DNA from 2 places in the Paraclostridium sordellii genome. Region 2 is predicted to be linked to the other one. Evidence: riboswitches for the same ligand, from Rfam matches in the RefSeq annotation. Region 2 holds a riboswitch; the other holds the start of a gene.

Region 1 (5,271 bases), 950 kb from region 2:
AGTCCTGCCTTATAGTTTATTTGTGATTGATTAATCCCATCTAGCTCATATTCAACTGGATCTTCTATAGTTAGTATATTTTTTTCTATACTGTTTAGCTGATTTAACATTGCATAAAGAGTTGTTGTTTTCCCGCTACCTGTCGGACCTACAACTAATATCAATCCATAAGGATTTTCCAACAATTCATCATAAACTTGTATATTTTTTTTATTAAGCCCTAATTTTTCTTTACTAACCATAAATGTAGTTCTATCTAAAACTCTCATAACAACTTTTTCATCTTTGCTTGTGGGCATAGTTGAAACTCTATAGTCAATAGATCTATTATCTACATTTAGAAATATCCTTCCATCCTGTGGGAGCCTTTTTTCTGATATATTAAGTCCTGCCATAATCTTTACACGACTTATTACGGCTTTATATGGTCTTGAATTTATTTTCATATATTCGCTTAAGATACCGTCTATTCTAAACCTTATTCGCATAAAGTCTCCATCTCTTTCAATATGTATATCACTTGCCTTCATTCTAACTGCCGTCTCTAATATATTATGTACCAACCTAACTATTGGAGCTGAATTAATATCATCTTCTAATATACTTTCTTCCTTTAAAACTCCAGAATCAGAATACTCTTTTAATGCTTTATCCAAATCTGCATTTGAGTAAAATATTTCTATAGCTTGATTTACTTGCCCCATTGTAGCTATGTATGGAATTATATCTAACCCAGATATACGTTTTGCATCTTGCATTGCTTGTCTATCTTGAGGATCAGCCATGGCCATTAACAATTTATTTCTTTCTATTTTAAATGGAAAAATTTTATATCTTCTGCATATATTTTCTGGAATCAATTTGATAACATCTGGGTTTATGTTTGATCGAGTTAAAGATATATTCTCTATATCAAGAAGCTCTGTTAATACGCTAGTCAACAATTCAGGTGTTATAATTCCTTGTTCTATAAGTATTTCCCCTATTCTTTTACCTGTACCATTTTGTAGTTTTAATGCTCTTTCTAATTGTTCTCTAGATATATAACCTTTTTCAACTAACTTGTCTCCAATTCTTACTTTTTGCGACATTTTAATTCACCTTTCTTTTAACTCAATTTATTCATGAATATTTACGCTCTAATTGAAATAAACTAAAAGCTACCTCATACTTTGAGATAGCTTTTTTATTTTTACATGTTAGTATTATCTATTAAAACTATGTCAATAGTTCCAGAATCTACTGCTTTTGCATTTGAGTCTGTCATTGCTGTTCCATCAACATAGATTTTATCTTGCCCTATATCTTTAACTAGTTTTTTCATTTGTTCTTGAGTTATTTTAGCCCCAGTTATTGTTAAAACTAATTCATCATTAGTTTTATCTCCATCTACATCCTTAGTATTAGTTAACTCATAAGCTCCTCCAAATGCAGAATCTTGTGGTACAGTATCCATAAACGATTTAAGTTCATCTTTTTTAGCAGGCATTTTGTTGTTATCAGTATAATAAGATAATGCTGCACTTTTAAATGCATTATAATCAGACTCTACATCTGCTACCTTTGCTTTATTTATATTTTTAAATAATGCTGGTACCGCAACAACTGCCAATATTCCTATAATCGCTATTACTACTAATAATTCAATTAGAGTAAACCCTTTTTGATTTCTTTTTTTCTTCATAGCAAAATCCTCCTCTTTCATAATTTTTAAGCTAAAGCTATCTAACTTATGAATAGTCGGTTGCACTACTTGCTCCATATATTCCAAGTACCCATATAAAGAATATACTTCATCGCCCCTATTTTACATTAACAGTCAAATATTAACATATTTTTCTATGCACTTCAATAACTTCAATTTTTATTATAATTTTCTAATTATTTAGTAATATCATTGGGTTTAGGAAGTATATTATCGGCTATTCTTATAAGAATTTCTGATGTTTGATAACTTATACTGTTTGGCCTTGATGATATAAAAATATTTTCATTTCCAAACTTATTAACTAAGCTTTTAAACTCCTCATTATTAATATGGAGTTTATTGTTTTCAAACCCTTGTATAGATAAATATATATCTCCGTATTTATCTATATCTACATAGTTACCCAATTTCCCATCTTTTTGAACATTATATGCTTTTATAGGTCCATATTCTGTGACTATTTTATTTTCGTTATTTTTCATACGTATCTTATAGTCTCCACCTATAGGAGTTTTACTTATATCTAAATGTTCTATGTCTAACTTTTTTAAATCTGATTCAAATGCGTTATTCTCTGCATAATAGTTTAATTCAGCAGTTTTTATAGCATTATAATTTGATTCTACTTTAGCTATTTTAGCTTTATTTATATTTTTAAATAAAGCCGGTAAAGCTACTACTGCTAATATACCTATAATAGCAATTACCACTAATAACTCAATTAAAGTAAATCCACTATCTCCCTTTTTCATATATCCACTTCCTTATTCTAAATTTCGACTTAATTTTACCACTTTTATATTGTTAATACAAACAAAAAGAGACCTTTTAAAAGGTCTCTTTTTTACGCACATATATTAATTAAATAATTCACTTACTGATTCATTAGCAAATATTTTCTTTATAGCATCTCCAAATAAAGGAGCAACTGTTTTTATCTTTATTTTGTCTATCTTCTTTTCTTCAGGAAGTTGTATAGTATCAAGTACTATTAACTCGCTTATAGCTGAATTCTCTATTCTCTCTATAGCTGGACCTGATAAAACTCCATGAGTACAACATGCATAAACATCTTTTGCTCCAAATTCTTTAAGGGCATTTGCAGCATTCACTATTGTTCCAGCAGTGTCTATCATGTCATCTAATAATATAACATTTTTACCTTCAACTTCACCTATTATGTTCATAACTTCACATACATTAGCTTTTGGTCTTCTCTTGTCTATTATTGCTATTGGAACATCTCCATTTAAATCATTAGCAAACTTTCTAGATCTTGTAACACTTCCTAAATCTGGTGAAACTACTACTAAATCTTCTATGTTCTTACTATTAAAGTAATCTGCTAATATTGTTCCACCTTGTAAGTGGTCTAATGGTATATCAAAGTATCCTTGTATTTGAGCAGCATGTAAATCCATTGTTAAAACTCTATCTGCCCCAGCAGCAGTTATTAAGTTTGCAACTAATTTAGCTGTGATTGGATCTCTAGCCTTAGCCTTTCTGTCTTGTCTTGCATATCCATAGTAAGGTATAACAGCAGTTACTCTACCTGCAGATGCTCTTCTTAATGCATCTATCATTATTAATAATTCCATTAAGTTATCATTTACTGGGCTATTAGTTGATTGTATTACGAAGACATCGCATCCTCTTACTGTTTCACTTATATTTACAGATATCTCTCCATCACTAAATGTTCCAATTTCACATTTAGCCATTGATACACCTATGTAATCAGCTACTTTTTGAGCTAATTCTTTCGACGCATTTCCTGCAAGTATTTTAATTTCGCTTCCGCTAGTATTCATAATTACCTCCCGAAAAATTTGTTAAAGAAAATATTTATATTTTTAACGTAAATAGATGAAATTTCATCTATTTACGTTATAGTCTATTTAAGTATTGATTATTTTTTAAGATTCTTTTTCTCTACCCAACCTTCTTTTACTACTTGTCTTTCTCTAGCTATTGCTAAAGCCCCAGCTGGTACATCATCAGTTATCGTTGATCCAGTTGCAATGTATCCATTTTCTTCTACAGTAACTGGTGCAACTAAATTTGAGTTTGATCCTATAAATGCTCCATCTTTTACTACTGATTTAAATTTATTTTTTCCATCATAGTTCACAAATACTGTTCCACATCCGATGTTAACATTCTTACCTACATGAGCATCACCTATGTATGCTAAATGAGATGCCTTTGAATTATCTTCTATAGTTGCATTTTTAACTTCTACGAAGTCTCCTACTTTTACATTGTTTCCTATATTACTCTTTGGTCTTAGATATGCATAAGGTCCTACTGTAGTATTATCTCCTACCTTACTATCCATTATAGTTGAACTCTCTACTTTTGTAGCATCACCTATTATTGAATTGGATATGCATGAATTCATTCCTATAATACATTCTTTACCTATAACTGTATTTCCTTGTATCATAGCACCTGGGTAAACTATAGTATCATTACCTATTTTCACATCTGCTTCTATATATGTACTGTTTATATCTATTATAGTAACACCATTTATCATATGCATAGTGTTTATTCTTCTTCTCATTATCTCTTCTGCTTTTGATAGTTCTACTCTTGAGTTTACACCCATAAGTTCTTCTATCGTAGCACCATTAAATGCCCCAACTTTTAATGAATTATTTCTCATTATTTCTATTGTATCTGTTAAATAATATTCTCCTTGAGCATTATTATTATCTATCTTAGAAAGCGCTTCTTTTAAACTCTTCCCATTAAAACAATATATTCCTGAGTTTATTTCATTTACTAATTTTTCTTCTTCATTCGCATCTTTTTGTTCAACTATCTTTAGTAAATCTTGATTATTATCTCTTATTATTCTTCCATATCCTGTTGGATTTTCAACTTTTGTAGTCAAAACTGTAGCATGATACCCATTATCTAAGTGATATTTAAATAAATTTTCTAATGTATCTGAATTTACTAACGGTGTATCCCCACATAATACTACAATAGTGTCATTTTCTGTTATGTATTTATCAGCCATCATAACAGCATGACCTGTCCCTAATTGTTCAGTTTGCATAGCTATTTTAGTTTCTTCTGGTAATACATATTTAACAACTTCACTTCCATGACCTAAAATTGCAACTATTTCACTTACTCCTGAATCTTTAGATACATTTATAACGTGGTTAACCATTTCCTTACCACATACTTTATGCACTACTTTTGGTAAGCTAGATTTCATTCTTGTTCCTTTACCTGCTGCAAGGATTATAGCCTTAAAATTCATAAACCCACTCCATTTCAAGTTTTTTGATTATTAATCAATCTATATATAATATGTATTTGCTTTATTTTGTATACAATTACTTAATTCTAATAACTAATATACCATTTTTGTATAAAAAAGTACATATTATTCAAATAAAAAAGAGCCTAAGATTCGGCTCTTTAAGAAATATACTATAAAATATATTGTATTTTTAACTGTGTTTTTTCTATTCAGCAGCTACTTCTAATTGAGATACTGCCTCGTGGTAAGCTTTTAAAACTTCATCTTCTAACATTTGTCTCAT
Region 2 (5,271 bases):
AATCTTAAATATATGGATTAGAAAGTATTATTCTAATTGTATTATGTTTTGTGATACTTTAAATTTAATTGACAAAAGAAATTTTATTGTTGACAATATAGAAAAAGATATTTTGGATACTTCTCTAGAGTTTCAGATTGAAAATCCTAAAATGTTTTATAGCAATTGTAACATCAAAAAAAATCTTTTTTTAGTTAAAACCGGATACCATCTACTATTATCTACAAGTGTAGCTATAGATAGTTATATAGGATATAGGAATGATTTATTTATATTTGATAGTGATAATATTGAGTTTAACTTAGATGAAGTATCTAAGGTGTTTGATAATATATATGACTTAAACAATTTACCTGAAAATTTATATGATAATATTTTTACACATAACGAATCAGATCAAATAACTCAAATGATATGTAATAGTCTTTTTAAGGATTCTGAAAATGTAATTTATATTGAAGATGGATCAGCATCATATTGTAATTCAGTTATTACATATAATGAAGAATTTAAAAAAATAAGTAACATAGAGTGTATAGAAGTACTTGGAACTTATAGTAAGATAAAACAAAGGATTTTCCTATATCCTAATCTTGTTAGAGATGAATTTTATGATGGTAAATTAAGCAATGAAATTAATTTAGGATGTCTAAAAAAAGCGATAGATTTAGTATATGGTAACTATGAATTTAATATAAATGGAAAAACTATTTTTATTGCCTTAGAACATGTAGATGCATTTAATTTATATGATTTAGACTTAAATAAATATAAAGAAATAATTGCCTATTTAATTAAATCCTTAAAAGATTATAATGTATTTATTAAATATCATCCTAGAGATAATAGTAAGTACATGGATGATTTTTTAAGTGGATATAAAAATATTAATTGGATAGACAAACATATAAATATAGAAGTTTTTTACAAATATGATAATATATCAATTATTTCATCAGTATCTACATCTGTTTTATCGATGGCTAAGTTAGGAGCTAATGTTTGTGTTATATCTAAAATACTTAGTAATCAAGAACAAAGGTTGTTTGATGTATTTTCAAAGTTAAATGTTTATATGCCTAATACGGTTGAACAGTTTTATGCTTATGTAGATGAAAATATGTAACATAATATATAAATAAAATTAAATTAAATTATAATTTAAAAAATATGAAAATCTAAATTATTATAAATTATTAAAAAAATATATTGTATACAAATTTCATTAAAGTAAAAATAAATAATGAAATTAAAAAAATAGAAAAAAATTATGCAAAAAATAAAAAATAATAAGATTTATAAATGTTAAAAATAAGGTAGTTACAAGGATTAACCTTAATATTGAAATAATTTGATGTTAAAAATAGCATGATGTTTAAGCTTATAATTATTTTTTAAACAAATTAGAAAATTACTACTTATTGGAAAAGTTAGAATTTAAAGTAAATGCTTGAATAATGCTGAATAATGGTATAAAATGAAAATATAAGTCGAAAAAAATAAGGGCATACCTAGGGAAATCTAGGGTCGCAAAACTATAGGGGCTAAGGTTTATTAGAAATAAACTATGCCAGCCAGCTGCCGAAGAGTTACTAAACTTTTTGTTATAATTACTAATATAAAATTTAATTGCAAATATAAAATAAAAGATGTAATTGTATCATTATGTCTAAATTAGGGGTGTAAAATATTATTATATATATATTTACAGGGATAGTTCTGTGAAAATTTAATAATATTTACTTATTGAATTTATTTTATATTTAAAATTTAAAATTAGTAATTAGTCATATTGTATAAAAGTTATTAAACTACTCTTTCAGAGTAGTTTTTTTATTTTAATAAAAAAATGGGAGGGAAGAATGGAAATATACAATTTAATGAAAGCTGGTTTAGATGCCACAGCCTTAAGGAGTAAAGTTATTGCTAATAATATAGCAAATATTAATACCCCAAATTATAAAAGAAAGTATGTAAGTTTTGAAGATACTCTAAACGAATCTGTAAATGGAAAACCTAAAATAGAGGTTAAAACAGATGAAAATTCAAAAATGAGAGTAGATGGTAACAATATCGACTTAGAGAGCGAAAAGGTAAACCAAGCAGCTACAACTCTTGAATTTAATGCTCTTGTAACTTTAACTAATATAAAATTAGGAATGGCAAAAAATGTTATAGCAGGGAGGTAACTAAATGAGTATTTTTGGAGGTATGAGAATAAGCCAAAGTGCTTTATCTGCAGAACGTCTTAAAATGGATGTAGTTTCATCTAATATAGCTAATATGAAAACTACAAGAACTAAAGAAGGCGGAGCTTATAGACGTAGAGTTCCAGTATTTGAGGAAAATTACGATAGTAAGTTAGGTATGCTAGGTGTAAAAACTGTAAGTATACAAAAAGATCAAGCACCACTTAGAAAATTATATGAACCTAATCATCCAGATGCAGATAAAGAAGGATATGTTGAATATCCAAATGTGGATATATTAGTTGAAATGGCAGATTTAATGACTGCAGCAAGATCTTATGAATCTAATATAGATACATTAAATGCACAAAAGAATATGATTTCTAAGGCTTTAGAAATAGGTAGATAAAACAAAAAAGGAGTATATTTATGACAGGAATAAGTGCTATAAGCGGAGTAAACAATATCGCAACAAGCAATAATTTACTTAAAACATCAAATGCAGAGAGTATTAAAAAAGAAAGTAGTTTTTCAGATGTTATAAAAAGTGCAATAGACAAAGTTAATGATATGCAAGTGGACTCAAATAACAAAGTAAAAAGCCTTATAAAAGGTGGAGACGTTTCTATGCATGATGTAATGGTATCAGCACAAGAAGCCCAAATGTCAATGCAGTTAATGATTGAAGTTAGAAATAAGGTATATGAAGCTTATCAAGATCTAAATAGAGTTCAATTATAACTTTATAGCAAGGAGAAATTTAGATGAATATAAAGGAATTACCACAAAAAGCAAAAGATTTTGTGTTGGTTAAAAAAGAACAATTTGATACCTTATCTAAGAAGAAGAAAATTGCCATAATGGTTGCAGTTATATCTTTAGTTTTAGCAATGATATTTGGATTAACATATGCAAAGAAAAATAAATATGGTGTTTTATTCTCAGGTTTAGATTCTAATGATGCTGCTACAATAACTAAGGAATTAGAGTCAAAAAAAGTAGAAACCAAAATAGAAGGAAATAGTATACTAGTTCCTAAAAAAGATGTAGATAAATTAAGAATGGAATTATCTTCAAGTGTATCAAATGGTTCAAAAGGTTTTGAAATAATGGATGAAGGATCTTCTTTTGGAATGACTGATGAAGAATTCCAAATAAAGAAACAAAGAATGGTTCAAGGTGAAATAGAAAAAACTATAAAAGTTTTTCCACAGGTAAAAAGTGCAAGAGTACATATAACTGAAGGTGAAAAATCAGTTTTCGCAAATGAAACCGTACCAGGAAAAGCAGCTGTTTATCTTGATCTAAATCCAGGTGAATCTTTACAACCAGACCAAGTAAGATCAATTATGTGCTTAGTTTCAGCAAGTACTAATAATGTACCAAAGCAAAATGTCGAAGTAATAGATCAAAATATGAAGCTATTATCAGATGGACTTATGGATGAAAATGGAAACATAAAAACTTCAAGTTTAGGAGAAGTTGATCAAGCTTTAAAAGCTGAAAAAGACTTAAGTAAAGAACTTGAAAGATCTATAACAGGTCTTTTAGAACCTATATTTGGACCAGGTAAAGTAAGAGCAAGTGTTAACACGGATTTAAACTTTGATTCAAGTGAAAGATCTGAAATTATAATAGATCCAAATAAAGTAATAACTAAAGAATCAAAATCAAATAGCAAAACTACTGAGAGACAAAACACAGGTGGTGCAGTAGACAACAACATGAGTAATGTTAATGAAAGCGGAGCTGGAAGTGTTCAAAGTAGTGAAGAAGACATTCAATATCAAACAGGTAAAACTGAAACAAAGACTATAAAAGCAAAAGGTGAAGTAAATAAAATAACAGCATCAGTAGCTATAAATGGTCAATTAAGTGATGATGTAGTAAGAAATGTTCAACAAATGGTAGCAAATGCTATAGGAATGGATCCAAAAAGAGGAGATAACGTAAAAGTAGTTTCTATGGGATTTGAAACAGAGAAAGAAGATACTTCTACATTTGGAGTTATTAAGAGTGCTATAAGCCAAAATAAATCATTATCACTAATGTTAACTATAACAGGAATAATAATTGCTATTATTATAGGATTATTAATCGGTACAGTAGTTTACATGATTATGAAAAATAAACGTAAATCTACTATAGTAGAGGATGTAGAGGAAGAAGATGAATTAGAACTAATCAACAAAAAGCTAGAAGAATTGGAGCAAAATAGATTGAACAGCAATGAAGAAGAAGATGAAGCAAGTGTAAGTTTAGAAGATGAAGTTAAGCAGTTTGCTGCAGACAATCCAGACCAAGTTACAGATTTAGTTAATAGTTGGTTAAATGAGTAAAGGGTGATTTTATTTGCAAAACGAAGGCGTTAAAGGAAATGCATTTGACTTAGGTGATATACCTAAATTTAGAAGAGTTACGGGTGCAAGAAAAGCAGCTATACTACTTATGACTTTAGGGCCAGATGTAGCTGCAAGTGTAATAAAAAACTTATCTGATAGGAAAATTCAGAAAATAGGTGTTGAAATAGCTAATATAAATACAGTTAAACCTAGAGAAAGAAGAGAAGTTTTACAAGAATTTATAGAGCTAAATAAAGGTAAGGAATTTGTTATAGAAGGTGGTATTGACTGTGCAAAATCATTACTTAATGGAGCTTTAGGAAGTCAAAGGGCTACTAAGTTACTAGAAGGTATAAAGTATGATGCATATACAAAGTTATTTGTTTCAGCTAGAAAAGCAGAACCAGAACAAATACTTGCATGTATACAAGGGGAAAGTCCTCAAGCTATAGCAATATTACTATCTCATATTCAACCAGATAAAGCAGCAGTTGTTTTATCTGAACTATCAGATGAATTAAAATTAGAAATTTCCTTAAAGATAGGAACTACATCTAACATACCACCAGCTGTTATAAAATCTATAGATAAAGCTATAGAAGAAAAATTAACTAGCTTAGGTAAGTTAGATATGGAAAGCTCTGGGGGAGTTAACAGCTTAGTAGATATATTAAGCAATGTAGATAGAAAAACAGAGAAAAGTATTATTAAATTTATTGAGTCTAAAAATGAAGAATTGG

What was found. Region 2 has a riboswitch for cyclic di-GMP ahead of flgB (flagellar basal body rod protein FlgB). Riboswitches for the same ligand answer to the same signal wherever they lie in the genome.
Region 1: another riboswitch for cyclic di-GMP. It lies ahead of ATCC9714_RS00555 (type II secretion system protein); the one in region 2 lies ahead of flgB (flagellar basal body rod protein FlgB).

What each region holds. Positions count from the first base shown of each region.
Region 1 is NZ_LN679998.1:94,816-100,086, reverse strand. It holds gene ATCC9714_RS00560 (GspE/PulE family protein) at 1-1,091, opposite strand, end outside; gene ATCC9714_RS00555 (type II secretion system protein) at 1,193-1,684, opposite strand; cyclic di-GMP riboswitch class II at 1,730-1,813, opposite strand; gene ATCC9714_RS17660 (type IV pilin protein) at 1,882-2,460, opposite strand; gene ATCC9714_RS00545 (ribose-phosphate diphosphokinase) at 2,566-3,519, opposite strand; gene glmU (bifunctional UDP-N-acetylglucosamine diphosphorylase/glucosamine-1-phosphate N-acetyltransferase GlmU) at 3,618-4,985, opposite strand; gene spoVG (septation regulator SpoVG) at 5,194-5,271, opposite strand, start outside.
Region 2 is NZ_LN679998.1:2,537,044-2,542,314, reverse strand. It holds gene ATCC9714_RS12245 (glycosyltransferase) at 1-1,126, shown strand, start outside; cyclic di-GMP riboswitch class I at 1,495-1,586, shown strand; gene flgB (flagellar basal body rod protein FlgB) at 1,863-2,189, shown strand; gene flgC (flagellar basal body rod protein FlgC) at 2,194-2,598, shown strand; gene fliE (flagellar hook-basal body complex protein FliE) at 2,619-2,930, shown strand; gene fliF (flagellar basal-body MS-ring/collar protein FliF) at 2,954-4,528, shown strand; gene fliG (flagellar motor switch protein FliG) at 4,542-5,271, shown strand, end outside.